DNA from 4 places in the Psychrobacillus sp. FSL K6-1415 genome. Region 2 is predicted to be linked to each of the others. Evidence: riboswitches for the same ligand, from Rfam matches in the RefSeq annotation. Region 2 holds a riboswitch; each other region holds the start of a gene.
What was found. A riboswitch is a leader RNA that binds a small molecule or an ion and turns the genes downstream of it on or off. The one in region 2 is predicted to bind S-adenosylmethionine.
Positions count from the first base shown of each region.

Region 1: it holds a riboswitch for S-adenosylmethionine, as region 2 does, so the genes downstream of both, metA (homoserine O-acetyltransferase MetA) here and MKY60_RS16890 (bifunctional homocysteine S-methyltransferase/methylenetetrahydrofolate reductase) in region 2, are expected to answer to the same signal.
Region 3: it holds a riboswitch for S-adenosylmethionine, as region 2 does, so the genes downstream of both, MKY60_RS14145 (methionine ABC transporter ATP-binding protein) here and MKY60_RS16890 (bifunctional homocysteine S-methyltransferase/methylenetetrahydrofolate reductase) in region 2, are expected to answer to the same signal.
Region 4: it holds a riboswitch for S-adenosylmethionine, as region 2 does, so the genes downstream of both, mtnW (2,3-diketo-5-methylthiopentyl-1-phosphate enolase) here and MKY60_RS16890 (bifunctional homocysteine S-methyltransferase/methylenetetrahydrofolate reductase) in region 2, are expected to answer to the same signal.

Region 1 is NZ_JBBOOQ010000001.1:1,995,584-2,003,727, reverse strand. Features, by position in the region: gene MKY60_RS09360 (GrpB family protein) at 1-413, opposite strand, end outside; gene MKY60_RS09355 (DUF1572 family protein) at 456-968, opposite strand; gene MKY60_RS09350 (hypothetical protein) at 1,162-2,403, shown strand; gene MKY60_RS09345 (LysM peptidoglycan-binding domain-containing protein) at 2,948-4,462, shown strand; gene MKY60_RS09340 (hypothetical protein) at 4,637-4,867, opposite strand; gene metA (homoserine O-acetyltransferase MetA) at 4,889-5,797, opposite strand; SAM riboswitch class I at 5,873-5,980, opposite strand; gene MKY60_RS09330 (methyl-accepting chemotaxis protein) at 6,046-8,052, opposite strand.
Region 2 is NZ_JBBOOQ010000001.1:3,483,603-3,491,746, reverse strand. Features, by position in the region: gene MKY60_RS16910 (hypothetical protein) at 1-112, shown strand, start outside; gene MKY60_RS16905 (hypothetical protein) at 179-409, shown strand; gene MKY60_RS16900 (protoporphyrinogen oxidase) at 753-2,144, shown strand; gene MKY60_RS16895 (NERD domain-containing protein) at 2,261-3,208, shown strand; SAM riboswitch class I at 3,555-3,663, shown strand; gene MKY60_RS16890 (bifunctional homocysteine S-methyltransferase/methylenetetrahydrofolate reductase) at 3,735-5,594, shown strand; gene metH (methionine synthase) at 5,575-8,144, shown strand, end outside.
Region 3 is NZ_JBBOOQ010000001.1:2,961,488-2,969,631, forward strand. Features, by position in the region: gene MKY60_RS14140 (methionine ABC transporter permease) at 1-641, opposite strand, end outside; gene MKY60_RS14145 (methionine ABC transporter ATP-binding protein) at 634-1,659, opposite strand; SAM riboswitch class I at 1,869-1,973, opposite strand; gene MKY60_RS14150 (thioredoxin family protein) at 2,009-2,329, opposite strand; gene MKY60_RS14155 (toprim domain-containing protein) at 2,341-2,691, opposite strand; gene gcvH (glycine cleavage system protein GcvH) at 2,766-3,146, opposite strand; gene MKY60_RS14165 (arsenate reductase family protein) at 3,220-3,582, opposite strand; gene MKY60_RS14170 (acyl-CoA dehydrogenase family protein) at 4,753-6,534, opposite strand; gene MKY60_RS14175 (acetyl-CoA C-acetyltransferase) at 6,560-7,735, opposite strand; gene MKY60_RS14180 (3-hydroxyacyl-CoA dehydrogenase/enoyl-CoA hydratase family protein) at 7,765-8,144, opposite strand, start outside.
Region 4 is NZ_JBBOOQ010000001.1:4,167,449-4,175,592, forward strand. Features, by position in the region: gene MKY60_RS20565 (TraB/GumN family protein) at 1-64, opposite strand, end outside; gene MKY60_RS20570 (ABC transporter permease) at 224-1,243, opposite strand; gene MKY60_RS20575 (sugar ABC transporter ATP-binding protein) at 1,218-2,723, opposite strand; gene MKY60_RS20580 (sugar ABC transporter substrate-binding protein) at 2,781-3,863, opposite strand; gene mtnA (S-methyl-5-thioribose-1-phosphate isomerase) at 3,853-4,920, opposite strand; gene mtnK (S-methyl-5-thioribose kinase) at 4,898-6,106, opposite strand; SAM riboswitch class I at 6,182-6,338, opposite strand; SAM riboswitch class I at 6,495-6,599, shown strand; gene mtnW (2,3-diketo-5-methylthiopentyl-1-phosphate enolase) at 6,712-7,929, shown strand; gene MKY60_RS20600 (2-hydroxy-3-keto-5-methylthiopentenyl-1-phosphate phosphatase) at 7,931-8,144, shown strand, end outside.

The DNA.
Region 1 (8,144 bases), 1.5 Mb from region 2:
GCACTGTTTACTTTGATCATTCGGTATTCATCTCTAGCTTTAGCGTTGGAATTTAAATAATTATGAAAGAATAGTTGGTTTTTCCATAATTCATTTTCAATCATATGAATGAAATGTGTTTTTATTTCATATGTACCATCTGTAAACATAGCAAGAACTATTTCACCCGGTCTTTCTACTCTCAGTCTTAGAAATCCAATATTTTGTAGGGCTTTAAATACAGACTTATCTATATTTGCAATATCATCTACTCCCACTAATATATCTATGATTGGCTTTGCAGGCATGTTAGTTATGGCAGTACTTCCTATATGCTGAATTCGGTTTTCTCCAAGTCCTGTAACAACAATAATTTGTTGCTTTACTCTGTTAAACTCTTTTTTCCATTCAGCTGTGTAAGGAAATAACTTCACTTCGTTTTTTCTAATCCTAGCTCCAATAGAAATCCTCCAATATTAACTTTGTTTTTTGGGAATAGATAATGTGGTCCATTTCTCTTCAGTAGTTGTTTGTTTGGCAATGTATATCACTTGACCAACATGGGAGGAAGTATGAGAAAGACTTCTTATAACAGCTTCCATTACAGTATGCGGCTCATTTCTAATATAAATGGTTTGGAGCAGATGTTCCGATTTAATAGTATCAAGAGCACTCAAAAACACCTGACACCCTTCCGACCAAATTTCCATCAATTCTTCACGAGTTGCAATTGTACTTTCAAATTCTTTGTCCCGATTTCTAGTAGTTTTTTCACCATCTGTCGTCAAAAAGTCTGTCCATCGTGAAACCAGATTTCCACTCAAATGCTTAATGATTACCTCTACACTATTGGAATGATTATTTGGTGTCCAAAATAGCTTATCTTCTTCCATCTGAACAACTGCTTTTTCTGTATCCTTCATCAAATCTAAAAACTTATTCCTAACTACTCGCATAAAATCAATGTGTATAGAAGAAATATCGTTCAAAATAATCCACTCCTTTTCTTTTTATTATAAAGTAAATATTCAGAAAAACTATATATATCCTTGAATATTCAATGAACATAAATTAGATGGCCTATTCATAATTTATCAATTTCCATATTATGCAATAGAGAAAGAGAATTTGTCTTTCTACTAATTCTAGTATTCATACTAGTAAAAGAAAGGAGGAAATTGAATGGCAGAAAAAATATTTATCAATAACACATTAGCAGCATTTCAAATTACACTCTTTGTTCGTGAAGGAGAATTCCCGTACAACCAGGATGGAACCGTAACATTTACACTAGAGCCTGGTGAAACAGAGAGTGTTACCTATGGTAGCGACACAAATATATTTTTAAATGGACTAACAATCTTTACAATTTATGAAGGTGATCTTTTCAGTTCAGTAAAATTTGTAACAGCTCAAATGAGTGAGTTAGACAATCTTCTTAATACAAATGACACAATAACTATTTCACAAGTACAAACAGATTATGTATTATCTGGTTCCAATATATTTCTGGACGCGGTTAATGATGCTCAAACATTAGCAGAAATAAGGGCAGCAATTGAAGATCCTAGTTTGGGGCTAAATTTAACAGCTTATAACGCTCTTTCTGAAGCTCAGAGAGATGAGGTAGCAGGAGTATTGCTAAATACTAGACCTGTTGGGGGTTACCCTTCCATTGCAAGTGTCCAAGCATCCCTAGATGCAGCAATAAATGAGCTTGTTGATCCAAACAATATTTACGTAAGTGCAGGAGCAGTTGGAGGAGATGGGAGTATTGCAAATCCTTTTGGAACTATTACCGATGGAGTTGCAGCTGTTAATCCTGGAGGAACCGTGCATATTTTAAGTGGCACATATCCAATCACTTCCCAAATTTTAGTTAACAAAATGGGAATAACCTTATTAGGAGAACCTGGAACAACTCTTCTTCTTCAAGCAGATATTATAGCCTTATTAATTACTGCAACTGATACTACAATTAACGGTCTAACAATAACTAGTGATATTCCATATGCAAAGGAATTCATCCAAATTGGTGGTACAAATACAAACTTATTAAATAATACGATATTTGGTCCACCACAAGCATTGCCAATGTCAAACTGGGTTGTAAACCGGGCAGTAGTATCACAAGGCGGGATAAACATTGTCGTTGAGGGAAATACGTTTTATTCATTACGAACCGGGATATACATTAATCCAAATGTAACTGGCGAGATAGATAATAATGTAGTATATAACACAAAAGGCGCTTTCTTAGTAGACAGAGCTTTCACTACTTTTGTGGGCAACTCATGGGGTATTCCAATGAATGAGTTTGATATCGTATTATTTGCCGGTACAACTACTGGACCACCATATGATAATCTTCAAGCTCTTAGTGCAGCTAATAATAATGCAACCATATCTGACCAACGTAGTTAATATATAGGAAAAAGTAAAAACCAACTTATTTGGAAGTTGGCTTTCAGACTGTAGAGAAACTCAATTTTTGGTGCATAGAGTTGTATACTAAAATCTGCAAGGACCACCACTTCGCTTTCCGTGGGCTTGGCTTCAGCCTCCTCGTCACGGTGAAAACATATGCTCCTGCGGTTACTCGTCGCAAAGACATTGGTCAAGTTGTTCCAACAGGAGTCTTCGTGGTGGTCCTTGCCTTATAAACAACTCCTTAAAGGTTTCCACTATAAATACTTTTATTTAGATAAAGCAACCTCTTTAAAGATATTTATTATTACTCATAGCAGTTTATAAAAATACTTTTGTCTTCAAGCTGAAAGCCAACTTATTTGGAAGTTGGCTTTTTTTGTGGGCATTTCACAGATTCCGCATGTTAATAAGCATTTCTTATTGTCGCCCATTTTGTATTGGTGAACTTACCACAAAGTACCTGTATCTATTAATTTATAAACATAGTAATATATGAAAGTTATAATACTACTTTCAAACTAGAGGAGAATGGGTTTAAGTGAAAAAAGTACTTCCTATTTTTATTATATTTGTCTTATTTCTAAGCTCTCACCCTATACAAAGTACAGCCACTGGTAGTTCACTTACAGTGGGGACTGTTCAAATAGATAACGTTAGCGTATTAAGTTTACCAAAACAAGGTTCGACTGTTATCACCACTTTAAAAAAAGGAGAAGAATTCCCTGTCCTATCTACTGCATCAGGAGACTCATCTACCGTTATAGTGCATACTGTAAGTCCTGGAAATACATTATGGAAAATTTCAAACCAATACGGGATTCCACTTAGTGCACTTCAAGAGACAAATAAGCTATCTTCAGCAGAAATTCGAATTGGACAGAAATTAATAATTCCACAAACACATACACTATATACTGTTATAAATGGTGATACTTTATGGAAGATTTCTGAAAAATTCAATGTAACTATAAATGATTTAACTAAGTTGAACAGACTACAATCTTCAAACCTAATTGTCGGTCAAAAATTAAACATTCCCGATTATTACGTACAAATTCAGTTGTTGGGTGATAAAAAAGGCTGGGTTAATAAATCACTTTTAAAACAAACGAACCAGCAACGAATCGTAATGGGATGGAAGTATAACGGAAGTTCGCAAAATTATTCACAACAATTGAAGCACTCTAATTTAAATGTGGTGTCACCAAGATGGTATACTTTAAACAACACAGGTAATTTTGTTTTAATTACAGCTGACACAAATTATCTGAAAGATGCACATAACAAAGGCAAGAAAGTTTGGCCCCTAATTGGAAATAAATTCGACCCAGTTTTAACTGACTTGGTATTAAGTAATCCTGAAAAACGCAAAAAATTAGTGTCAACGCTTAAAAATTCTTTAGTTCAAACAAAAAGCGATGGAATAAATGTGGACTTTGAAAACATCGATCCGAAAAACAAGCAAGATTTTATCCGCTTCGTAACCGAACTTAAAAACGCTCTTCATCCACACGGAATTAAAGTATCTGTAGACGTTACTCGCGAAAACAAGGATCCTTTTTGGTCTGGCAGTATAGACCGTTATGCGTTAGGTCAGGTTGCTGACTATATCATTATGATGGGGTATGATGAGCATTGGGGAGGTAGTCCAATAGCGGGGTCTGTAGCTTCTATGCCATGGGTTCAAGAAGGTATTGAACTGTTACTGGAAGACGTACCATCTCACAAGATTATCTTGGCGGTACCTTTCTACACAAGAGAATGGATTACTAATTTAACGACAAAAAAAGTGAAAAGTATCGACCGTACAATGGGTGAGGTTGAACAAATTATCTCTTCAAAAAATCTTATAAAAGTTTGGGATCAAAATACCCAGCAAAATTATGTGGAATTTACTGCAAACGGGGATAAGCACCAAATATGGGTAGAGGATAAACAATCTATCAAACTTCGTATTGACCTTGCTAACCAATTTAACTTAGGTGGAGCAGCTGCTTGGTATATCGGCTCTGAAACACCTGATATTTGGAATATATACCATTTCAACAAGTAAATGGAGTGTGAAACCCTAAAATTTAATAACAATTTTCAACCTGAGTCCATATTTAGATGAACTCAGGTTGTTTTAATTTTCCACTAAAAGTAAAAGTACCCAGTCTTTCTCTAAATTATGAGTTGACTGAGAACCTTACCCTCTCATCTTCAATCCTGAATCTTATTTTTCAGATTAGGTAGTCACCCATACTTTATATATATTTAATCCATCCTGCTGAGTATTGACTCTAAATGTGTCTATCGAAGCTAATCTAAAAGCAAGAGAATAAGCAATTTTGTAGTCTGAGGTTATATATCCATCGTAAATTCTTCCGTAAATTTCATTTGCTAAAGAATCGGCCCAAACATCGGCTTCATACAATGTTTCAAAAATTATTTCTTCTCTTTTCCACCTAATATTCATAGCTACACCAACTTTGTAAAGTTATTCCCATTCATAAGGTGTTTCTTGGTAAACATAATAATTCAACCAATTGGAAAATAGCAAATGTGTATGTGACCGCCATGAGTTCATTGGCTTTTGTGATGGATCATTGTTTGGAAAATAATTTTCTGGAACATCAATCTCCACACCTTTTGATATATCTCTTTGGTATTCATCTGCAAGTGTTGTTGCATCATACTCTAAGTGACCAGTAATCATAATATGCTTTTTATCTTTAGATATTACTAGGAAAACACCTGCATCTTCCGAATTGGAAAGCAATATCAGTCGAGGGTCTTGTTTAATCTCGTCGTATAACACAGCAGTGTAACGAGATACAGGTGCATAAAATTCATCATTAAATCCTCGTACTAATTGAATGGTTGGATCGGATAACCGATGACTAAATACACCAAAACATTTTTTGGGTAGGTCGAATTTACCAATACTATAATGATGATAAAGCGCTGCCTGCGCTCCCCAACAAATATGAAGAACAGAGGTCACATGCGTTTTGGACCATTCCATTATTTCAGTCATTTCAGGCCAATAATTAACATCTTCGAATGGTAAATGCTCAATTGGAGCACCTGTAATAATCATTCCATCAAATTTTCTGTGTTTGATATCCTCAAAAGTCGTATAGAAAGTATCTAAATGAGTTTTACTAACATTTTTGGAATCATGTGTTGCCATATGTAAAAAAGTCACATTTACTTGGAGGGATGTATTCCCTAATAATCGTAACAATTGAAGTTCGGTTTTCTCCTTTTCAGGCATAAGATTCAAAATAATTATGTTTAATGGACGTATATCTTGAGTTATTGCTCGATCGGTATCCATGATAAATATTTTCTCTTTTTTAAGAAGTTCAGCTGCTGGTAATTGTTTAGGTATATTTATCGGCAAAATAGTACTCCCCCTTAAATTTAAAAACCCTCTTTTCCTTTATATAAGAAAAGAGGGTGAACGTTTTGCTCTCGATTCTTATCTTTCAAGAAATTATATCTTGTAGGAGTTAGCACCTTTCTGATAAATCAGAGGTTGCTGAAGCTTCAACGGGCCATGTCCCTCTGCTTCTCTTGATAAGAGTTATTAAATTATATTGTTCTTTATTAAAGAATATTAACATGTGTTTTCCAATAATTCAACTTCTTTTAAACTTTGAAACGATTCACTGCTTCCGCAAGTTTATCACTAAGCTCTGTTAAGGTCTCAGATGCTGCAGCAACCGACTGAATCGCTCGTAACTGCTCATCAGAAGACGCACTCACTTCTTCACAGGCTGCTGCGGTTTGTTCTGAAGTTGCAGCCATCACTTGAATAGTATCTACTACCTGATCTTTATAGTTGGAAACCTGTTCAATTTCTGCTGAAACTGCATCAATAGATGTTTGTAAACTATTCATCAATATTGATATTTCACTAAATGTTAACTCAGTATCAGTTACAACAGAACCTTGTTCACGGAATGTTTTGATGGTGTCTGTCATTTGCTCCCCTACAATATGGGATTCACTTTGTAGCTCCGTAATAGTTTGTTTTACTTCCTCTGTGGCTTTAGCAGATTGTTCTGCAAGCTTTCGCACCTCATCCGCAACGACCGCAAAGCCCTTTCCATGCTCACCTGCACGGGCCGCTTCAATACTTGCATTCAGTGCGAGGAGATTTGTTTGTGATGAGATTTCCATAATGGTTTCCATAACACTGCCAATCGCTTTTACTCTAACTTCTAAAGTTGTAAACAATGTAGACATGGAGGTAAGATTAGACTCCCAGTTTTGGAAAGAAGTTTTCAATTCACTCATTTGGTTTTGACCATTTGTATTCATTAAATTTGCTTTAGTAGCTATATCAGTCATCGTTATTGATTTTTCGTTAATGAGATTGATTTGCTCGCTTAAGTGCACGGAACTCTCTGTTACTTCACCAGCATCTTCTGCTGATTTAGATGCACCTTCTGCAATTTCACTAACAGCTAATGACACTTGTTCCGCAGAAGCATTTGTTTCTTCAGCTACAGCACTTAAATTTTCAGAATTTGACTGCACATTATTTGCGGACTCTTTTACAACCTGAATAATTCCATTCATACTGCTAGACATTTTGTTGAAGTTTGTAGCAAGTTGACCAATTTCGTCCTTAGACCTTATATTCGCTTGTACAGTTAAATCTCCATCAGCAATAGAATCCATTAATTTTTTTAGTTGGCCGATTGGTTTTAAAATAGCGCTAATCATGAAATATAATACGATAAATATGATTGCCTCAATGGCTAAAACAATTATTATTATCATTGTACGTATACTGTCTGCTGTTTGGTTTATCTTATTTTCCTCATAAACAGCTCCTATTTTCCAATCCAATTCTGGTATAGTTGTAAATACAGTAATTGTATTAGTACTCTCCGTTCCGTCAGTCACATTTCCACTTTCCAAGGAACTAGATAGCATTTTTTTAACTGATGAATTCTCAGATATGTTTTCACCAAATAAAGTGGGATGAACTATAGCATTACCATCTGCATCCACAATAATTGGATAACCTTCATAACCTAACTCATTGTTTGCTAACGTTTCTGTTAATTTGGATAATAGAATATCAATGGCTAATACACCAACCACTTGGCCATCTCTAATAACAGCTTTTGCACCAGAAATTGCATATTCTCCAGTAGAAGCATCTACAAAAGGTTTAGACCAGCTGAAACTGTCTTTATTTGAAACTGCATTTAAATACCATTCCCTTGAAGTAGGATCAAAATCTGCTCCTAGGTCTGCTTCTGGGATAATTTCAATCGATTTATCAGGTAAAGCTATGTAGACTGAAGCTACAGCGTCATATAATGAAACAAATTCATTAAATTTAGTATCTAATTGTTTCTCTAATTTCTTGGCTAAAACTCCATCAGTTGCTTTAGCACTATTATGAAAATCTACAATATCATTTGAAGTTGATAATTGAATAAGCCCTTTTTCATATGTAGCTAAATAATTCTGAATTGATGTTGACATTTCTTGAACTATAACTTGGCTTTGATCAATTAAGTCTTTTTCCGTCTTTTTACTAATAGTGTTCGTACTAATGGTTATTAATGGTGCCATACTTACAATAATTAGAGCCATAACAGCAATAATTATTTTCCACTTTATAGATTTACGCATTACTCATCTTCCTTCTCTATGTATTGAATATGCTCCGATATGAATATTCCATATATAAGTATATTTATACTATTATATCGGCACAATGAGAG
Region 2 (8,144 bases):
GGTTATGCTACTAGGGGATATAACATTCACAACAATAGCTGGGGTAATATTTGGCTATGTATTGTTAGATAGCTTAAACAGTAAAGCTTCCACAACTATTAAAGTACTTTAGCAGAGTGGAGCATAAAGCCCAGTATCAATCAAAGATTCAGGGCTTTTACATATGGAGGTGTAGTTTATGAGAAAGTTATTACTATCTTTATTGGGTGGAACCATAATTGGATTAATTGTGTCTTTTACTCTTATGGATTATAGAGATATAAAATATGAAATTAGAAATCAGGGTGGAATAGAATCCAGGTGGATAAGAGAAATGGATCTTGATTTTGTCTTCAATGCCTCAGCATTAATTATCGGGATATCAGTTTTAATTTTTATTGTTTGGACTTTTATTGAGAAAAGATGCTAATAATTGGTCTTTTTTATAAGAAAGCCCAAATTGCTAAGAGTGTGCAAAAGGCAGCTACCATAAATATTACTTCAACATGTATACTAAAAACTCCAAAAAATATTGCGGCTGCAAGTTTAGAAAATGTCGTCCAACCAAGCAGGCTTTTTTTAAAATAGTTTCCACATAAATTTAATCCTCTGCATACGTATTATCTCCTCCTACTCTTAATTACTGAATAACTTCTTTAGAACTAACTTCTTTAATTGTTCATAATTTACCTTCTAGCAGTGATGTAAATCATATCAGTAATTTTCAAAAACGCTTATACTAGTTGTATGAATTGATATAAGGAGTGGTTAGGTTGAAAAAAATAGTGGTTATTGGTGGCGGAATCACAGGGCTTTCTACTATGCATTATTTGCAAAAACTTAAAAACGAAAAATCTTTAGACATAGAGCTAGTATTAGTTGAAGCGAACGAGTACTTAGGTGGCAAAATCCATACCATGCAGGAAGACAACTTCATTATGGAGGTTGGAGCTGATTCAATTGTTGCAAGAAACGAAGCAATCACAAATTTAATTGAAGAGCTAAATCTTGAAGAAGAAAAAGTGTATAACTCTACAGGCATTTCGTATATTTACACAAACAATGAGTTACATGCAATTCCTGCAGACACTGTATTCGGTATTCCCACAAGTATTGAATCATTAAATAGCAGCACGCTAATATCAGATGCTGGGAAAAAAGAAGCATTAAAGGATTTAGAATTACCAAATGAGAGCTTCACAAAAGAAAGCTCAGTCGGGTCATTTTTAGAGTATTTCTTAGGGAAAGAATTAGTTGAAAAACAAATTGTGCCTGTGTTATCAGGTGTTTATTCTGGTGATCTCAATAAACTTTCTATCGCCACTACACTACCTTATTTGATTGACTATAAAAATAAATACGGCAGTATAATTAAGGGGTTAGAGGAAAACAGAGCAAAATTCCAAGCAGCAGCTAATAAAAAGTTCATTTCTTTCCAAAATGGACTTTCCACACTAATTGATCGCTTAGAGGAAGTGCTGGGCGAATCTACGATTATTAAAGGTGTGGCAACAAAGAAAGTAGAGAAGAAGGATGGACGTTATTCGGTTTTATTGACTAATGGGGAAACGGTTGAAGCAGATAGTGTAGTGCTAGCTACTCCTCATAATGTAGCGCAGCTGATTCTTCAAGATGAACAGTTGGATACCGATTTCAATAGACTAAAAAATTCATCTCTTATTAGTGTATATCTTGGATTTGATATTCCAGATAATCAGCTTCCAGCAGAGGGCACTGGTTTTATCGTATCTGAAAATAGTGATGTGAAATGTAATGCATGCACGTGGACAAGTCGTAAATGGACACACACGTCAAAAGACAATCAATTACTTGTTCGTATGTTCTATAAGAGCTCAAGTTCTGCCTTTGAGAGCATGAAGAATATGAGTGAAGAAGAGCTAGTAGAAGTTGCGCTCCAAGATATTAAAATAAGCTTGAAATTAACGGGCAAACCTGAGGTAATAGAAGTAACAAAATGGAACGATCAAATGCCAAATTATCATCTAGCACACGGGGATGCAATTCAATCATTAACAGCTAAGATGGCTGGTGAGATGCCAAATGTGGTGTTGGCTGGTTGTTCTTATTACGGGGTTGGAATTGTAGCTTGCATTAAGAACGGTAGAGAAACAGCAGAAAATATTATAAATTCAATAGTTGATTAAGTTTGCTGGCCAAAATTCATTTTTGGCCATTTTTTTATGGGGAAAATTGAATAGTTGCTTATTTGGTGAAATTTACATTTTCTTTTGTTGTGCTACGATTCAATTGGAGGTGAAGTATGCTTAAAGTAATGGATTCTTGCGAATATAATTTAATTGGTTTACAAATGTTAGCAAAAAGATTGAATGATACACATCCTCAAAAGGAGATAATCTTAGCTAAAGAAAAGGCAGCAAAAGCTGGACTGCAAGGTGAACGTAGAATAAGTGAAGTTTTTGCGAAATATACATTTCCTTTTGAATACTTTTTCGTTGAAAATATCGGATTAGATTCAAACGGTAAGTTCCAAATAGATGCTATCTTTCTTACTCCCTATTTCTTAGTAATTCTCGAAAGTAAAAATATAAGTGGAAAGTTATTTTTCAAACAAAACCCTGCGCAGTTAGAGCGCGAAACACTCGATGGTAAAATCGATGTTTTTGAAAGCCCAGAAATCCAGTTATCGCGAAATATTCATTTGCTACAAGAATGGCTGGGAAATCATGGGCTGACAATCCCAATATACGGTGTGATTGTTCTTAGCAATCCAAAAGTGAGAGTAATTGAACCACCGAAAAAACTTAGTGCTATTCTTCCCCAAACCATCCCAGTATATTTACGTAATCTTCCCCGCGAAAATGTATATTTTGATTCTGAAAAAATGAAAAAATTTGAAAATCAAATAAAAGTAGGTCAACAAACTTATATTCCCTTTCCAATGTGCGGACGCTGGGGTATTAATCCTAAAGATTTAAGAAGCGGTGTCCAGTGTGAAAGCTGTGATTTTCATGGAATGGAAAAAAGAAAAAATGGCTGGACTTGTCCTCGTTGTGGCTATTTTGATAAGCTCGGACATGAAAAGGCCATAAGGGATTGGTTTATGCTGATTAGTGATACTATAACTAATAAACAATGTAGAGACTTTCTTCATTTAGAATCAAAATATATCGCGCACAGAATCTTGCAATCAATGAATTTAACCAAGATAGGAACATCCAGAAACACTAAGTATAAATGGATATGGTAAAGCACCTGTGCATATACTGAAAAAGATAGAAAAAGAGTGAATCGCTAGAATGTAGCGAAGAATCGCTAGAATGTAGCGAAGAATCGCTAGAATGTAGTGAAGAATCGCTAGAATGTAGTGAAGAATCGCTAGAATGAAGCGGAGAATCGCTAGAATGTAGCGGAGAATCGCTAGAATGCAACGGAGAATCGCTAGAATGTAGCGAAGAATCACTAGAATGAAGAAGAAAATCACTTAAATAGGATAAATAAACACTAAGAGAAGTGTATAGAAAATTCAAAACACATCTTGACGCTTTAATGGAATAAAGGTACGATATGTTTAATTAAAAAATTGAATAATGAAATTCTTATCAAGAGAAGCCGAGGGACTGGCCCTACGAAGCTTCAGCAACCAGCCAATTAATTGGTCAGGTGCTAAATCCAGCAGACTTAACAAAGTCTGAAAGATGAGAAGGTGGTATCTTGCATACTCGTAAAGCCTTCTTTTCATGGAAGGCTTTTTTATATGGAGAGGATGGATACAAATGGGTTTATTAGAGAAGTTACAGTCGTCCATACTGACAGCGGATGGGGCAATGGGTACGCTACTTTATTCGTACGGAATTGACTATTGCAATGAAGAATTAAACATTCAAAAGCCGGAAATCATTGAGAAGATACATCAGGATTATATTGAGGCCGGAGCAGATATTATTCAAACGAATACGTATGGAGCGAATGCCATTAAATTGGCGCGTTACGGGCTAGAAAACCAAGTGAAAGAAATAAATGAAGCGGCTATCCAAATTGCTAAAAGAGCTGCTGCACCCGGAAACCAATTTGTCATAGGTACGATTGGGGGCATTAGAGGAATTCGGAAAAGTGATGCCACGCTCGGTGAGATTATCCATTCACTCGATCAGCAAGCCATCCAGCTGTTAGCGGGAGATCCAGATGGTTTATTACTCGAAACCTATTATGACTTAGAAGAATTAAAGACTACTGTGACTCATCTTCGTACCTTAACTGATATACCAATTATAGCCCAAGTATCCATGCATGAGCCTGGTATTTTGCAAAATGGCTTACCACTTAATGATGCTCTGCTTCAGCTTGAAGCAATTGGAGCGAACATAGTTGGAGTCAACTGTCGACTAGGTCCCCATCATACAATTCAAGCATTTGAAGGAGTAAAACTTCCGAATAAGGCTTTTCTCTCTGCTTATCCAAATGCTAGTTTACTGGATATAGATGAAGGGCGAATTGTCTATGAGTCCGATGCTGAATATTTTGGAAAAGCGGCGTTATATCTTAGGGATGCTGGAGTACGACTAATAGGAGGTTGCTGCGGGACGACACCAAAGCATATCGAAGCAGTAAAAAAACATATTGGTCATTTAGCGCCGATTACGAGTAAGGTTGTTGAAAACAGAAAGCCGATTATTATTCAAGACGCCAAGCCGACTAACACACTGGCTCTCCATGAAAAAGCAAAAACAGAAAGGACGATTATTGTTGAGCTAGACACTCCTCGTCATCTTGACACGACTACATTCATGGAAGGTTCAGAAAAGCTATATGCTGCTGGAATTGATGCAGTGACAATGGCGGATAACTCATTAGCCTCCCCACGTATTAGTAATATGGCAATGGGCTCGATGTTAAAACACCAAAAAAATATTAGACCGCTTGCTCATATTACATGCCGTGATCGTAATTTAATCGGTCTTCAATCTCATTTAATGGGGCTGGATGCGCTTGGAATCCATGATATTCTTGCTGTAACTGGAGACCCGACGAAAATTGGTGATTTCCCTGGGGCGACAAGTGTTTATGATGTATCAAGCCTAGAATTGATACAACTAATCAAACAATTAAACGAAGGTATTTCTTTCTCAGGAAAGTCACTACGAAAAAAAGCTAATTTCTCCGTAGCTGCTGCTTTTAATCCGAACGTTCGTGTTCTGGACCGTGCAGTGAAGCGACTAGAGAAGAAAATAGAATGTGGAGCAGATTATTTCATCACACAACCTGTCTACTCGAAAGATAAAATTCATGAAATTTATGAAGCGACTAAGCATTTATCAACCCCTATTTTCATTGGAATTATGCCACTGACTAATAGTCGTAATTCAGAATTCCTTCACAACGAAGTACCAGGTATAAAATTGTCCGAAGAGGTACTGGAGCGTATGCGTTTATGTGGAGATGATAGAGAGCTAGCTACTGCAGAAGGTATCCAAATTTCAAAGGAATTAATAGATACAGCAGCGAAGCTATTCAACGGTATTTATATAATTACGCCATTTTTCCGATACGATATGTCTCTTGAATTAATTCATTATATTCAAGAGATTGATCGAAAGAAAGAGAGAGGGTTCAGCTATGTCCAAACATCTAATTGAGCAACAACTCCAAGAAAGAATACTAATTATTGACGGTGCAATGGGAACGATGATTCAAAATGCGGATCTTAATCCCGAAGATTTCGGAGGGGATGAATACGACGGTTGTAATGAGTATTTAAATATAGTAAAACCGGATGTTATTGAACACGTCCATCGTGAATATTTAGCTGCTGGTGCTGATATTATTTGTACGAATACATTTGGTGGAACTCCTGTAGTGTTAAATGAATATGATCTCGGTAATCAGGCATATGATATTAACTTTCGTGCAGCTCAGCTAGCTAAAATATGTGCAGAGGAATTTTCTACTTCGGATTGGCCGAGATTTGTAGCGGGGGCAATTGGACCGACGACAAAAACATTATCAGTCACAGGTGGTATCACATTCGATGAACTTACGAACGACTTTTATGTGCAAGCAAAGGCTTTAGTAGAAGGTGGAGTAGATGTTATCTTACTGGAAACTAGTCAAGATATGCTGAATGTGAAGGCTGCAACAATCGGTATCAAACAGGCGTTTAAGGAATTGAATAAAGAGCTACCTATTATGATTTCAGGAACCATAGAGCCAATGGGAACGACACTTGCAGGGCAAAGTATCGAAGCGTTCTATATTTCAATCGAGCATATTAAACCACTTTCGGTAGGCTTAAATTGTGCGACAGGACCAGAATTTATGACAGATCATATCCGCTCGTTATCTGAGTTGTCGGATGGATATGTGAGCTGTTATCCAAATGCCGGCTTACCAGATGAAGAAGGGCATTACCATGAATCTCCAGAATCACTCTCTAAAAAGCTAAGAGGCTTTGCTGAAAAGGGATGGTTAAATGTTGTGGGTGGATGCTGTGGAACGACCCCTGCTCATATTCGAGCAGTCCGAGAAGCAGTACAAGATCTTGCTCCACGTAAACCGGTAGAGTTGGGTCGACAAGGGCATGTTGTTTCTGGAATTGAGCCTCTTCAATATGATGAGTCAATGCGTCCTTTATTCATAGGGGAGCGTACGAATGTAATAGGTTCTCGGAAGTTTAAACGTTTAATCGTGGATGAAAAGTTTGAAGAAGCATCTGAAATTGCGCGAGCACAGGTTAAAGGTGGAGCTCATGTTATTGATATTTGCCTCGCAAATCCCGACCGCGATGAACTAGAGGATATGACTAACTTCATGAAAGAGGTCGTGAAAAAAGTTAAAGTACCACTTGTTATTGATTCGACAGATGAAAAAGTAATAGAAGTAGCACTTAAATATTCCCAAGGAAAAGCAATCATCAATTCCATTAACTTAGAGGACGGGGAAGAGCGATTTGAAGCAGTAATGCCTCTAGTGAAAAAGTACGGTGCGGCAGTAGTAGTTGGAACAATTGATGAAGTAGGAATGGCGGTGACAAGGGAGAGGAAGTTAGAAATCGCAGAACGTTCCTATGATTTACTAGTAAATAAATGGGGACTTGCACCAGAAGATATAATTTTTGATCCTCTTGTATTCCCAGTCGGAACAGGAGACCAACAATATATAGGATCAGCAGTTGAGACAATTGAAGGTATCCGTCTAATAAAAGAGAAGCTACCACGAGCATTGACTATTTTAGGAGTTAGTAATGTATCATTTGGTCTTCCACCAGTTGGTCGTGAAGTGCTGAATGCTGTCTATTTATACCACTGTACGCAAGCTGGACTGGACTACGCGATTGTAAATACTGAAAAGCTTGAAAGATATGCGTCTATTCCTAAACTGGAAATCGACATGGCAAATGAGCTATTATTTACAACGACTGATCAGACACTTGCTGATTTTACCGATTTTTACCGCGATAAAAAGAAAGAAAAAACCGAGGATGATATACCAAAAACAGTACCAGAACGTCTTGCTTATTATGTTATTGAGGGGACAAAAGAGGGACTTATCCCTGATTTAGAAGCTGCACTTCAAATGTATGATGCTCCGCTAGATGTCATTAATGGCCCTTTGATGAAGGGGATGGCTGAAGTAGGGCGACTGTTTAATGGCAATCAGTTAATAGTTGCAGAGGTTCTTCAAAGTGCAGGTGTAATGAAGGCATCTGTTGCTTATTTGGAGCAGTTCATGGAGAAAAAAGAGGATGACTCTGGTAAAGGTAAAATCGTTCTAGCTACTGTTAAGGGCGATGTGCATGATATCGGAAAAAACTTAGTAGACATCATATTAAGTAACAATGGATATAAAGTAATCGATGTCGGAATTAAAGTAACTCCAGCGACTTTAATAGAGGTTATTCGAAAGGAAAAGCCCGATATTATTGGACTTTCTGGACTCCTTGTAAAGTCAGCACAGCAAATGGTTATTACTGCTCAAGATTTTAAAGAAGCAGGTATTGATGTCCCTATACTTGTAGGGGGGGCAGCTCTCTCTCGTCGTTTTACCGAAACGAAAATTTCCGCTCAATATGATGGACCAGTCCTATATGCAAAAGATGCGATGCAGGGACTAGATCTTGCCAATCGATTGCAAAATGAAGAGGATAAAGAGACTTTATTAGTCGAACTTGGAGTTCAACAGGAAAAAAG
Region 3 (8,144 bases), 520 kb from region 2:
AAATCGCCTATCCACTGAATTATAAATACCATGATTAATATTAGTATTGTGGCAACAAGTGTTACATCTGTTCTACCTCTTTGGAATCCATCTAAGAATGCTAGCGTTCCTAGTCCCCCAGCACCGATAATACCGGCCATAGCTGTATAACCAACTAGTGAAATCCCCGTAACCGTAATACCTGATACTAATGCGGGCATAGATTCTGGCAATAGAACCTTCCAAATAACAGTAGAAGTTTTAGCGCCCATCGATTTAGCTGCTTCTAGTACTCCTTTATCAATTTCTCGTAGAGCTATCAACACCATACGAGCGTAAAATGGAGCAGCTCCAATAACTAAAGCTGGGAATGCAGCATTTGGCCCACGCATTGTTCCAACTAAAAACTTCGTTAATGGGATTAATAAAATAATCAAAATAATAAATGGAATGGAACGGAATATATTAACGAAAGCTCCTGTTAACCAGTTCGCTAACTTGTTCGCCCATGCTTGATGAGGACTAGTTAAGAAAAGTAAAAGACCGAGCACTAGCCCAATAATTGCTGTCAGTATAGTAGATACTGCAGTCATATATAATGTTTCAACGGTTGCTTCCCACATTTTTGGCCAATCAACATTAGGAAATAAATCATTAATCATTGTTGATCACCTCTGTATTTACTTTTTGTTCATGTATATAGCGGATGGCCTCATCCACCAATAATGCATCTCCTTCTAGTTGAAGGATTAAGGTACCAAATGCGCCATTTTGTGTATGCGAAATATTACCTTGGACAATATTGACTTCTAAATCAAATTGCTTAATAAGTCTCGACAATATTGGTTGTTCTGTTTGCTCTCCAACAAATACTAGCTTTATCAGCTTGCCATTTGGATATAGCTCTTTTAAATGCTGTATTGTTTGTATTGCTTTATTGGAATCACTTACTTGCGAGACAAAACGTTTCGTAATAGGTTGTTGCGGGTTTTGGAATACATCTAGTACTTTTCCTTCTTCTACTACATGACCTTTTTCCATTACTGCAACACGACCGCAAATCTTTTGAATAACCTGCATCTCGTGGGTAATCAATACAATTGTCAGCCCTAATTTTTCATTGATACTAACTAATAAGTCTAAAATTGAGTCTGTAGTTTCTGGGTCTAACGCAGAGGTTGCTTCATCACAGAGAAGCACTTCTGGACGATTGGCTAATGCCCGCGCAATTCCGACACGTTGTTTTTGTCCTCCTGATAACTGTGAAGGATAATAATGTCCGCGACCTTCTAAACCAACTAAATCAATTAGTTCCTCTACTCTCGAAGAACGTTGTGCTTGTGGAACACCAGCAATTTCTAATGGAAAAGCAATATTTTCCGCAACCGTTCTTGACCATAACAGATTAAAGTGTTGGAAAATCATACTTACCTTTTGTCTTACTTGACGAAGCTTCACTTCATTTATCTTAGTAATATCTTGATTGTTGACGATAATTTGACCCGAAGTTGGCTTTTCTAATCCATTCAATAATCGAATAAGTGTACTCTTTCCTGCACCACTGTATCCAATGATGCCGAAAATTTCACCTTTCTTTATGTCAAGATTCACCTCTTCAACTGCAACGATTGTACCTTGTTTCGTGCTAAATTTTTTCGAAACATTATTTAAACTAATCATGGGAAACTTGCCACCTTTCTACGAAATGCTCAATTGTCTATCTATCTTCAAGAAATATTGTATGAATTTTTAATCCTGCATTTTAAAACTACTCAATGCGTCAACAGTTACTATGTAAATACATATACTTCCCATTTCTATCTAAAAAAACCCTCCTGCAAAAGAGCAGAAGGGTTTTAAGTTATTTATTTTAATAACGTTCATCCATTCTCTCATTTCCCAAAGCAACAGCTTTGCGTGATTTGGCACCATTTCATTTACATGACGGTTGCCGGGCTTCATAGGGCACTTCCCTCCACCACTCTTAATAAGAGTAACACTATTTAATTTGTTGGTATATCGAATGTTATCACACGACTACTTGCTCGTCAATACTTTTTATTGTCTCTAATATAAATGGAACTGATTGAAATGCATATATCTTTTTATATACAGTTCCACCTTTAGCGATTATCAGGCATGGCACGCTTTCAATATGATAATCCATTGCAAAATTCTCTAGATAGTTAATATTTGCTTGGCCAATTGAAAAAGGCATCATCTCTTGTACAACTTGCATCATCTTACTTGCAACTTGGCATGTTCCACATAAGGGTGTATAAATATAGAACATTGTAAGCTGACCACTGTTCTTATGGTCGTTCCACTGTTCAAGTGTCCATTCATTCACATTACATCATCCTAAAGTAAATATTGTCTTTTCACTTTTATATTAACACTTTTTAATATGGATGCCAAAACTTTGAACGGTGTAGTCGCCACTTCACAATACATTGGATTGGTATATAGATGAATAGCTTCAGGGTATTCTTTCCTGACGATGGAGCGAATTTGCTCGCCTGATCTATCCGCATCTAAAAACGCATAAATAGGAATACCGTCGTAAGGACTTAAAATCTCTTCTAGCTTTACATTGGATATCGTTCCGTTTGTACAAATAATTTCTGTTGATTCATCAAGTAATTTTAAAAGCTTTAATTTATCTGATCTTCCCTCAACTATAATTATTTTTTCACTAAAGACAATAGCCATTCAGCATCTCTCCCAACTATGCCCTTTCCAATATTATATGAAAAAAACGCCGACATTAAGCGGCGTTTTCATAATTATTCTGAAATTAATTCTTCGTATTTTTCTGGAGAAAGTAAACCATCGACTTCCGTTACATCAGCTGGCTCTACAACAATCATCCATGCATTTTCATAAGGGGATTCGTTTACATATTCAGGGTTATCTTCTAATTCTGTATTTACATCTACTACTTTACCGCTTATTGGTGCATACAGTTCAGAGACAGTTTTTACAGACTCTACACTACCAAATGGATCTCCTGCTTTAATATCATCTCCGACTTGTGGAAGCTCGACAAACACGATATCTCCAAGCTCTGATTGTGCAAATTCAGTAATACCGATACGGATATTTCCGCCTTCAGTCTTTACCCATTCGTGCTCTGCTGAGTATTTTAAATCTTTAGGTGCGTTCATATATATACCCCTCTCCATTAATAATACATTCATCTACTATATTCACATATTTTTATAGTAAAAACAAGTGACTTTAAGAAGTCTTCCAAACATCCTCAAACTGTTGTTCCTTGAAGCCTAGCGTTAATTTTTCACCATCAAAAACAACTGGACGTTTAATAAGCATTCCATCAGAAGCAAGCAAGGCTAATTGCTCATCTTCTGACATCGTTGGAAGCTTGTCTTTTAGACCAAGTTCTCGATATTTCATACCAGAAGTATTAAAGAATTTTTTGAGTTCTAAGCCACTTACTTCGAACATTTTTTGAAGCAAATCTTTAGTTGGAGGATTTTCAGCTATATGGTTGTCTATGTATTCTATATCATTGTCCTTTAACCATTTGCTCGCTTTTCTACACGTTGTACATTTAGGATAGCCATAATATTGAATAGTCATGTTGTACCACCTTTTTCTTTTTATCATACATAATATTGTAAGAGATGAGCAATCATTTTGAACGGTGACTAAGGATTCAACCTCGAATTAAGAAATTAAGACTCAAAAAAAATGCCCACCCTTTAAATTCAAAACCTGTTTCCAACGTTTCCGAAATGCTCTGGACTAACTTGTTGCTATATTATTGCCGATTGAATTTTTAGTGATGCTGGTTGGTTGTGACGTCCGTCACAACCAACCAGCATCATTTTTTTGGTAATTTTATGGCGCTTATCTGTCCGTCGCTCTTCTACAACTTCTAGAAACACGTTAGTGCATTTTTGGATAACTAGAGAAAAGCTACTTTCCTATTCATGGAGCAGGCCCCCGAAGATACAATTTCGGGGGCTCTAACGCTACTCTATACGATAGATACCGTCTATTTTTATGTCGTATACTTTTTTATTAGTTGAAGAAATCCATAAGAAATGCCCTAATTAAAAATTTTTGATAACAAATCCAGAGCCTCTACATTGCATGCAATCCTCTGTATTCTATATCAACAGGAAGACTGATTTTATATACTCAAGATGCATAAATATCCTTATATCTAATGAATGATTTGGTCTTAATTTATCTTTACTTGCTCTCACCTATTGTTTACTCGCTCATTTCTGTGGCTTACTTGCGGTCGTAAACGATTTACTTGCTCTAGGCCTATATTTACTTGCGGACTTTTACCTTTTACACGCGGAGTGGATAATTTTACTAAATTTCATTACTCATTCACAGCCAAAATTTGTAGAATTGAATGACTAATAGTTGCTTTCCACTCAATTTGTCGACTGCAATTGATAGTGTCTTTAGATGCCCCTGCATATTTAACGTGTTTTTCATAAAGGCTTGATTTTAATTGATGAATAATGACTACACACTTAATTGATTGTAGTGGAAAGCGGCGACTCCAGCAGGATAAGCGAGAAAGTCGAGACCCACAGGGAGGATTCATAAATACGAAAGATTTAATACATCGTGTGTCGTTAATTTGTGAACGGAATCCCATTGTCCCGAGGAGGCTCGGCCTCGCCTGCGGAAAGCGTCCGCTTGCAACGAAAATCAACTGTATTATTATTATTATTAGGGATAAATAAAAAAGCCGATCTACTAGAATCGGCTTTTTCGTTTATTTGATTAAAGAACGTATTTTTCTGCTTCGATTAGTTTAACGGATGCTTCTCGTTTTTTCTCAATAACATTGTATGGTGTGTAGCGTGTTAATTTACGTAAAGCGGAAATCATCATACGTTGATTATCTCCATCTACAGATGCAATAAGTGTCTCTTTTGCTGCCTGTTCGATTTCAATAAAAGCTTCTTGTGTGAAGATTTGTGTATAAAGAAGTTTTTGTGCTGCTTTTTCTTCTCCATCACGCCCAATTGCTTTTTCTGTACGTAGAACTGCTGATTCCATTGCAAATAAGTTATTTGCTATGTTAGCGATGTTCACTAGTACTTCTTGTTCTGCCTCTAGTTTTGTACCAAATCGTTGTGCAGCAAGACCAGCAACTAGAATACCAATTTTCTTCGCATTAGCTACTAATACCTTTTCTTGTGCAAGAGCTTCCGTACCAACCTCTTCTGGCATCATCATTAATAGCTCTTCTTGTAAGCCTTGAGCCTTTTGAAGGAGTGGTAATTCACCTTTCATCGCTTTTTTCAGGAATGTTCCTGGAACGATTAGGCGGTTAATTTCATTTGTTCCTTCGAAAATACGGTTAATACGCGAATCTCGGTAAATACGCTCTACTTCATACTCTTGCATAAATCCATAACCACCATGTAATTGAACAGCTTCATCAACGATATAATCTAGAACCTCAGATCCTACTACTTTGTTGATAGAACATTCAATTGCATATTCAGCGATTGAAGCAGCAATTGCTTTGCCGTCTTTTTGTTCTTCTGCACTCAATTGACTCATACGCTCTTCAAAATATCCAACAGTACGGTATATTAAACTTTCAGTTGCATACAATTTAGATGCCATAGTAGCCAGTTTGTTTTTCGTTAAATTAAAGGAAGAGATCGGTGTCTTAAATTGTTGACGTTGATTTGTATAAGAAATTGCTAATTCTAATGCTCGTTTAGATCCACCAATTGTACCTACCCCTAATTTATAACGACCAATATTTAAAATATTGAATGCGATAATATGACCGCGACCGATTTCCCCTAATAGGTTTTCTACAGGAACTTGAGCGTCCTCTAGGATTAGTGTACGAGTAGAAGAAGACTTAATCCCCATTTTCTTCTCTTCTGCCCCAACAGAAACTCCAGGGAATGTTTTTTCTACGATAAATGCAGTGAATTTGTCTCCATCTACTTTAGCGTAAACAACAAATACATCTGCAAATCCAGCATTTGTAATCCATTGTTTTTCACCGTTTAATACATAGTGTGTACCTTCTGCATTTAATTTTGCAGTAGTTTTTGCTCCTAATGCATCTGACCCTGAACCTGGCTCAGTTAATGCATAGGCAGAAATTTTTTCACCTGATGCTGAGTTTGGAAGATATTTTTGTTTCTGCTCTTCATTACCAAAAAGAACGATTGGTAATGTACCAATTCCTACATGAGCACCGTGTGTTATAGAAAAACCACCAGCTACAGACATTTTTTCTGCAATCAGTGCAGAGGAAACTTTGTCTAAGCCAATTCCGCCGTACTCTTCAGGAATATCAGCTGCAAGTAAGCCAAGGTCTCCCGCTTCTTTTAATAAACGTACAGAGTGGTCAAATTCATGATGTTCCAAGTTTTCTACTACTGGAAGTACCGAATTTTTAACATACTCTTCCGTCGTTTTCGCAATCATCTTTTGCTCATCATTAAAATCCTCTGGTGTAAATATGCGGTTTGCGTCTAAGTCTTCAACTAAAAATGCTCCGCCTTTAATTGCATCTTTTAATTCGTTCATGTATATTCCCCCTAGTTTATTTTTTTTAAAGTAATTCGAACACTCCAGCAGCTCCCATTCCACCACCGATACACATTGTAACAACTCCAAATTGCTTTCCTTGACGTCTCAATTCACTCATCATTTTCAATGATAAGATAGTTCCCGTAGCTCCAAGTGGATGGCCTAATGCAATTGCCCCACCGTTTACATTCACCTTTTCCATATCTATACCTAAGTGACGAACAACTTGAATAGATTGAGAAGCAAATGCTTCATTGATTTCCCAAAGATCAATGTCTTCGATTGATAATCCTGCAAGTTTTAATGCTTTTGGTACCGCTACAATTGGTCCGATTCCCATTACCTCTGGTGGTACTCCCCCAACTGCAAATGAACGGAATTTCGCAAGCGGCTTTAATCCCTGTGCTTCTGCAACTTCTCGATCCATGATTAATACAGCACCTGCTCCATCTGAAGTTTGTGAAGCATTTCCTGCTGTTACTGATCCGCGAACATTGAATGCAGGACGTAATTTAGCAAGTGTTTCTACTGTAGTTCCTACACGTACACCTTCATCCATTTCAAACATGAATTTCTTCTGCTGTGCTTTATTGTTTTCGTCAACAAAATGCTTTATAACTTCTACTGGGACAATATCATCATTGAACTTTCCTGCTGCAATTGCGGCTGCTGCTCGTTCATGTGATCTTACTGCAAATGCATCCTGATCTTCACGACTAATACTATACTTAGTTGCCACTTGTTCAGCTGTGTGGCCCATTCCCATGTAGTATTGAGGGGCTGTTTGTGCTAGATGTGCGTTCGGACGAATCGTATTACCCATCATTGGAACCATACTCATTGACTCCACCCCACCAGCGATTATCGCTTCGGCGTGACCTAACATAATACGTTCTGCTCCGTATGCAATTGATTGTAGACCAGATGAACAGAAACGGTTTACTGTAATCGCTGGTGTTGTATCTGGTAGACCTGCTAATGCACCAATATTACGAGCAACGTTCATCCCTTGCTCTGCTTCTGGCATTGCACATCCTAATATAAAATCATCTATCGGACCATCATAACCGCCAGCTCTTAGTAATGTTTCTTTTACAACTAGTGCCCCAAAATCATCTGGACGCACTGTTGCTAGTGATCCTTTTTTCGCTTTACCTACTGGTGTTCTTGCCCCTGCTACTATGACTGCTTCACGCATGAGTTTTCCTCCTTTACCTTTATGCAAGATTAGTTGCGTAATGGTTTGCCTTTCACTAGCATGTGTTGCATTCTTGCTTGAGATTTTGGATCAGCAACTAAGCTTAAGAAAGCTTCTCGCTCCAAGTTCAGTAAATATTGCTCGTCGACTAAAGTACCGTATGGAACTTCTCCACCTGCAATAACATAAGCAAGCTTTTTAGCAATTTTCAAATCATGCTCACTAATAAATCCAGATAAAAGCATACCTTCTGCTCCTAAAATAAGTGCTGCATATCCTGGAGATCCAGAAACAGGTACTTTTTCACGAATCGGTGCTTTATATCCGCCTTCTGCAAGAGCTAATACCACTTGTTTCGCATCGTATATTAAATGATCAGGATTTACACTAATTCCATCTGCAAAATTCA
Region 4 (8,144 bases), 680 kb from region 2:
CCGTTCCGATTAATATAATCTCTTTATTATTCACATATAAACGTGTAATATTTTCCTCGGACATAAACTACTTCCTTCACCTAATGTATTATCTCTTAGTTAGACTTCTAAAAGATTCTCTACCCTTCATAATGAAGCAGATTATCCTAAATTTCAACGATGTTTCCTCTTTATTTATAATAATTTTGAAAAAACTCTATTTGTAAAGAGCAATTTCTACTCACTAAGCCCGAGTAAATCGTTTCTTCGCATAAACGTAAGTTACTGCCAGTGCCAAAACTAATACTGTTCCTTTAATAATATCAAATGCATAGTAAGGTAAATTTAAAATGGTTAAACCATTCAGTAGGATTCCAATAACTGCCGCTCCAAAAAAAGTGCCCAGTGCATTAGGCTTCCCAATTCCTAGTACGGAGTAGCCGACAAAAACTGCAGCAACCGCCTCCATTAAAAGTGGGGTGCCGGCGTCAATTTGACCTGATCCTACCCTCGCTGTGAATAATATTCCAGCCAATGAAGCAAAAATACCCGAAATGATGTAAGCGATAAACTTCACTTTACGCGTGTTCACTCCCGACAAGGTTGCAGCTTCCTCATTTCCTCCCGTCATATACAGAATACGCCCCCAACGAGTATGATTGAGAACAATATATGCTATTACCACGAGTATTAGCATAACCCAAACAGGTACAGGCAAACCAAGCAACCTACCTTGACCGATCCAAAGAAATGCCTCTGAGAATTGTCCTGGAGCTGTTTCACCAGAAGTAAGTGGCATATTATTGTAAATCGAGTATCCTTCCGTATATGTCCGATGAAATCCCGCAACAATATACATCGTACTTAATGTAGCTAATAAATCAGGAATACCTATAATTACAATTAGGAAACTATTAACCAAACCAACTAATACTCCAACTATAATAGGCAAGATTAGTACGAGCCATATAGGCATTTCATACCAAACCATTAGAGATGCGGTCACAACTGTCGATAGCGACATAGTAGACCCAACACTTAAGTCAAAACCTCCTACTACAAGTGTGAAGGTCACTCCCAATGCTAATAGGGTAACGATAGAAATAGAGCGTAGAATATCAGTGAAATTTGCATATGTAAAAAAAGCATCACTTATTGAACTGAAATAAATAATAATACAAATAAGTAACGCAATTGCCCCAAACTTAAATAAAAAATTGACAGCTCTTTCTTGCAACTTATTGTTCTTTACCACCGCTTGCATAAAGCAAAATCCTTTCTTGGGTCGCTTCTTTCCGTGATAGTTCCTTCACGATTTGACCATCATACATAATTAAAATGCGATCAGAAATTCCTAGAACTTCATGAATTTCACTTGAAAAGTAAAGACAGCCCTTCCCTTTTTCAGCAAACTCACGAATCATCCTGTAAATGTCTGTTTTTGCACCAATGTCAACGCCTTTTGTTGGCTCATCAAACAAATAGAGAACCGAATCCAACGAAGTCCATTTGCCTATTGCAACTTTTTGCTGATTTCCTCCACTTAAATGAACAAGCGGCGTCTCTGTACTATTTGTTTTTATTTGTAATCGTTCAATGATCACCTTTGCAAAGGATTTTTCTTTCCGTTTATTCATAAATAGAAAACGAGAAAAATTTTGTAAATTAGGAAAAGATGCATTGGTTTGCAATGTTTCTTGAACAAATAGTCCTTCTTTTCGTCTCTCTTCTGGAATCAGGACCATCCCTGCTTTTATCGCATCGTTTGGATGCTTTAACTTCAAGGTGTTTCCTAAAATTTCAATGCTTCCTTCTGTATGTGGAGAATATCCGAATAACGTTTTAGCTAGCTCTGTTTTTCCAGCCCCTACAAGACCGACAATACCAACAATTTCTCCTTCAGACACTTTAAAAGAAATATTCCTTACCTTCTCTCCTCTCGAAATATCTTTAACATGAAGTAATACGTTTCCTAATGCGTGTGTTCGAACAGGAAAATCATTATGATAAGAAGTTCCTAGCATAGCTTCAATTATCTCTTCTTGGTTAGTCTCGGAAGTATTATAGGTTCCCACTAACGTACCTTCGCCCATAACAGTTATCCGATCGCAGATTTCAAATACTTCTGGTAATCGATGAGAAATGAATATACACCCTACTCCATTTGCTTTTAGTTTTTTAATAACTGAAAATAATTTTGTAGATTCAAGAAGAGATAAAGGTGCCGTTGGTTCGTCGAATATAATAATCTTTGCAGAACTAATAAGTGCACGAGCTATTAAAACCAACTGCTTTTCTGCTAAAGACAGCATAAATGCTGGTTTTTCTACTGGAATATCCTCAGCCTGTAGCTGCTTCAAGGCTTTCCGCGCTTCGCTATTTAATTTCTTTTTGGAGATAAACATATTAGTTCCAGCAACAATTGAATCCAGTAATATATTTTCTGCAACTGAGAGTTCTAAAACAATAGCGGTATCTACCTCTTGATATACACAAAAAATTCCTAGATCCTTCGCGATTTTAGGAGAACGTATACGTATTTTTCTTCCTTCTAACAATATTTCTCCCATGTCTTGCTCATACACACCCGAGAGTACTTTCATTAGCGTACTTTTCCCAGCGCCGTTTACACCGAGTAAAGCATGTACTTCACCTTTTTTAAGATGAAATTCCGCTTTTTTCAAGGCATTAACTTTTCCAAATGATTTATCAATACCCTTCATGGAAAGAAAAGAATTAAGCATGAATTTCTCCTTTCTTAGAAAAAGCCGCCCTATTAAAACAGGACAGCTTAATTTTTTTTATCTGTTTTCTTCTAATCCTTTTAATTCATCTGTGTAACCCTGATCACTTGCTCCCCAACCTTCAATATAGTCACTTAGTTCACTAGTCGTTACTGTTTCTGCCGGTAATTTAGATGCATCAACAAAAACTGGTTCTAATACGACTTTTTCTTCTACATTCCCACCGTTAATTTTTTGGTATAAATAACGGACTTGAATACGACCGATATCCTTAGGATCTACTGCTGCCGATGCAACCCATGGACTATTGTCATTTTGAATCATCTGTAAATCTTCATCACTCATATCGATACTATATACCTTAATATCCGTACGTCCTGCTTGTTCTATCGCTCTAACTGCACCCTTTGCAAACTCGTCCCAAGCAGCCCAAACTGCAGTTATTTCACCTTTATTTGGATATTTTTTTAATACCGCTTCCATTTGTGATTGAGTGTCTAAAGCTGTATTTTGCGTGGCTGCACCGAATGTTGCAATTTCTTTAATCCCTGGATTCTCTCCTAGAAAATTCTCATACGCTATTTGTCGTCTTTCCATCGGCGCAAAACCTGCTACCCATATTTTTACGATATTCGCATCACCATTTGAATCTACCGCTAGCTTCTCTAGCGTCATTTTAGCCATTTTTTCATCACCTTGTTCTAAAGAGGTTACCCCTTCGACTTCTACTCCTGCATCAAATGCGACAACCGGAACCCCTTTTGCTACTGCATTCTCTACTCCTTGGTTCAGTGCTTCTTTTGTACCGTGATCTATTAATATACCGTCTACTCCTTGATTCACCGCGGCATCTAAATTGGAGGCCATTTTAGATAAATCCCCTTCAGAAGTAAACACTGTTACATTTCCACCAAATTTCTCTACCTGCTCTTTTACACCTTCAATATATTGAGCTGAAAATGTCCCTAAATTTTGTTGCATAACTAATGCAATTTTTTTACCAGTTAGCGGATGTTCTGAAGCCTCTCCCTTACTGCTAGATGATGTACTTGCTTCTCCTTCAGCTTTTGGTTGACATGCACCTAACAATACTCCAATAACCAAAATCGTGAATAACAACCAATACTTATTAGTTTTCATTAATTTTCTCCTTTTCAATTGATTTCGCTAATTTAGCGGAAATATTATCACAATAATCTGGATAAATAATTCCTTTTTCCGTTATAATGGCAGTGATATATTTAGCTGGTGTCACATCAAAAGCAGGATTGAAAACTTTTGTATTTGATAGAGCAATAGACTTGCCGTTAATAAGTGTAATCTCCTCTGCCTTCCTTTCTTCTATTGGAATTTCTACTCCATTATTTATGGATAAATCAAATGTAGAGGATGGTGCTGCCACATAAAATGGAATTCCATATACGAAAGCAAGAATAGCTAAGTTAAGAGTTCCTATCTTGTTTGCTGTATCTCCATTTTTTGCTATCCGGTCTGCACCAACAATAATTGCTTCTATTCCCTTTGCACTTATTGTGTGTGCAGCCATACTATCAGTTATAAGTGTCACATCGACTCCTGATTGCTGCAGCTCCCACACTGTCAGCTTGCCCCCCTGAAAGACAGGTCTAGTTTCACATGCGAATACTTCAAACTCTTTGCCAAGTTCCTTTCCTAGATGAAACGGAGCTAAAGCAGTACCATACTTTGCAGTGGCAATAGAACCCGCATTGCAAATGGTCATTACCTTGGTTTTATCACCTAGTAAATAAAGTCCAAATTCACCAATATTCCGACAGGACTCCTCATCTTCTTTGTGAATTACAATTGCTTCTTCAATTAATATCTGCTTTGCATCCGAAACACTATCTACTAAACTCACTATTTTCAACAAACGGTCAAGTGCCCAAACTAAGTTGACAGCAGTTGGCCGGGATTCACCCAAATATGTTGCATCTTTTTTTAGTAATGCTAGAAAATCTATCATCGAATTTGTTTTATAGCCCTGGGCCTCAATAGCTAATCCATATGCTGCCGTAATACCAATGGCAGGGGCACCACGAACTTTCAAGGTAATAATCGCCTCGTAAACATCTTTGAGTGCTTCAAGTTTTATATAGACAATTTCATGAGGAAGTTTCTGTTGATCTAAGACTACTAACTGCTTACCATCCCACTTAATCGATAATGGAATACTCATAAATAATTTCTCCTAGCAACTCAATTACTGCATCTATTGAGTCTATTTCTTGACGACTCACTATTAATCTTTCTCCAGTTTTTAGAGTTTGTTTTTTTAGTAAAATTCGTTTCTTTTCGTTTTCAATATTGTCCAAGTCTTTCACATGTGCGAGTCCAATTGTTCTACGAATAAGCTCACAGCCTGCGAATCCTAGTGAATCATGGAATATTTTTTCTAGCAAAAATGCTTTGTATCCCTCTATATCTTTAAATGAATCGAATTCACTCAGTTCCAAAAAACCTGCAAATTTAGTAGAAAAAGTGGTCCAAGTGTTTCGTATATGACCATGTATGACATCACGTTGTTTGCCTTCTCTGGTAATAGATTGGACTATTAAATTTGCTAAAAACAATCCTATATCAAAACCAATAGGACCGTAAAAAGCAAACTCTGGATCGATCACTTTAGTTTCTACTTCACTCGCAAAAACACTTCCTGTATGGAGATCTCCGTGCAGCAAGGCTTCCGCTTCGGTTAAAAAACTTCTTTTTAATTTTGCCACTTCAAGCTTTAATAATTTGTTGTTCCAGATTGCTTCTACTTCGACTTGTAATGCAGGTTCAAAGTCATTTGTTTCATGGTCAAAAAAAGGATCGGTAAAGATTAAATCCTCTGTGATCTTACACAATTCCGGATTTGAAAATTCTATTACAAGCGCTTTTTTCTCAAAGGGGTGAAGAGCAAAATCAGAAGTATGATAAAGTGTTAGAGCTAGGTAGTTCCCTATATCTGTCGATAATTTAGGGTAGGACTCACCTTTTATCAATCCTTCACGTACGATTGTGAGATGAGATAAATCTTCCATGACTGTGATAGCTAAATTTTCATCCGTTTCATAGACTTTTGGAACTAGATCGGCAGCATATTCTCCATGTCTTTTTAAGGCACTAGCTTCAATTTTTGCCCTTTTTAGAGTTAGCGGCCAGCTTTCCCCTATTACTTTTGCATAGGGCAAGGCCTGTTTAATAATAACTCCACTGCCACTCGTTTGATCTGTTATAAGAAAAACATAATTTAGATTTCCATCACCAATTTCTTCGCAAGTTAATTTAGCTGTATTCGGGAACAAAGATAATTCGCTTGCTAGAGAAATTGCAGATTCTGGTGTTAATGATTGATATTGTTTTGTCGCTACTACCGCCATTTAATTCTTCCTTTCATTCTCAAAATAAAAAACCTCTTTCCAAAAGAAAGAGGCCAAGAATAAGAGATTCTGAACCTCTTATCTCTCAGAAAGTAAACTTTCTGATGGAATTAGCACCGTGCCTTACGGAATCTTACATTCCGGCGCATAAAGCGCCCCGTCTCACAACGGTATTACGGTCGGTTGCTGGGCGTCATCGGGCCATTATCCCTCTGCCTGCTCTTGATAAGAGTGCGGTACAAGTATGATGTTTGATTAGAATCCTAGCATAATAGAAAAAGTTATGTCAACAGTATTTTGAATATATATACTTTTTAATTTTCTTGTTGACAGAAGTTTTATTGCATGGAATAATCAATATAATTTATTAAACATCAACTGAATATTTTTCTTATTTAGAGCAGGTGGAGGGACAAGCCCTATGATACCCGGCAACCGATTCATTTTTGAACACGGTGCTAATTCTTGCAGCCAAAAGGCTGAGAAATAAGAAGTTGTTAAACTATTAACCTCTTCTTATTTGAAGAGGTTTTTTATGTTATCTGGTCAGCGCTAGTCTGGGCTACATAGGCGCTTGCGCATTTATTTTAGTTAGGAGTGAAAAAATGAGCGGAATCACTGCGCACTATCAACTATATGGAAAATCTGGCTCTTTTGAAAAAAAGGCAGAAGATATTGCACTTGGATTGACTATTGGTTCTTGGACTGACTTAGCTTTGTTAGAACAAGAACAGTTAAAAAAACATAAAGGAAATGTAATATCCGTTACCGAATCCAAGGATATCCAGCACCCCTTTCACCCTGAAAAAATAAAAGCAGAAATTAAAATATTCTACCCTGCTGCAAATTTTTCTACTGATATTCCAGCAATATTAACAACGGTCTATGGCAAACTATCCCTAGACGGTGAAGTGAAGTTATTAGATTTAGAATTCGATACGAATCTTTTGTCTCATTTCCCCGGACCACGCTTTGGCATTAAGGGTGTTCGAGAAAAATTAGGAGTTTATGAACGTCCGCTAATCATGAGCATATTCAAAGGAGTCATTGGAAGAGACATAGAATATTTAGCAGAACAACTTAAACAACAGGCATATGGTGGAGTTGACCTTGTAAAAGATGACGAAATCCTATTCGATAATCCACTAACTTCTTTTGAATCACGTATTGCTACTGGACGAGAAGTATTGAGACAGGTGTATGAAGAGACAGGACATCGTACTTTATATGCAGTAAATTTATCAGGACGTACATTTGAATTAAAAGATAAGGCCAAAAAAGCCCGAGAACTTGGGGCAGATGCACTTTTATTTAATGTTCATACTTACGGATTAGATGCCCTTCAGATGTTAGCAGAAGACGATGAAATTCAATTGCCACTTATGGCACATCCAGCTTATAGTGGAGCATTCACTTCCTCAGCATATTATGGAGTTTCAACATCACTTATTCTAGGAAAACTTACTCGTTATGCAGGAGCAGACTTTTCATTATTCCCTTCTCCTTATGGCAGTGTTGCACTAGAAAAGTCTATAGCTCTTTCTTTAGGTGAAGAACTAACAAAAGCCAGTAAAGTTAAACAAAGCTTTCCAGTTCCATCTGCAGGCATTCACCCGGGTCTCGTACCCCTTTTAATGAATGACTATGGAATCGATAGCATTATTAATGCTGGAGGTGGTATACATGGTCATCCAGCCGGTGCAACTGGGGGCGGTTTGGCTTTTAGGCAGGCAGTAACAGCTGTTTTAGAAGAAATTCCATTAGTACAGGCAGCAAAACAACATAGTGAGTTAAAAACTGCACTTGAATTATGGGGGTTATAATATGAGTAAACTTGTAGTTTTTTGTGACTTCGATGGAACTATAACCAATCAAGATAACATTATGGCAATCATGGAAAAATTCGCTCCACCCGAATGGACTCCAATTAAAGAGGATATTTTAAGTCAACGTATTTCCATACGAGATGGTGTAGCAAAGATGTTCTCTCTCCTCCCTATTGAATCAAAAGATGAAATTATTTCTTTTGTACTTGAAC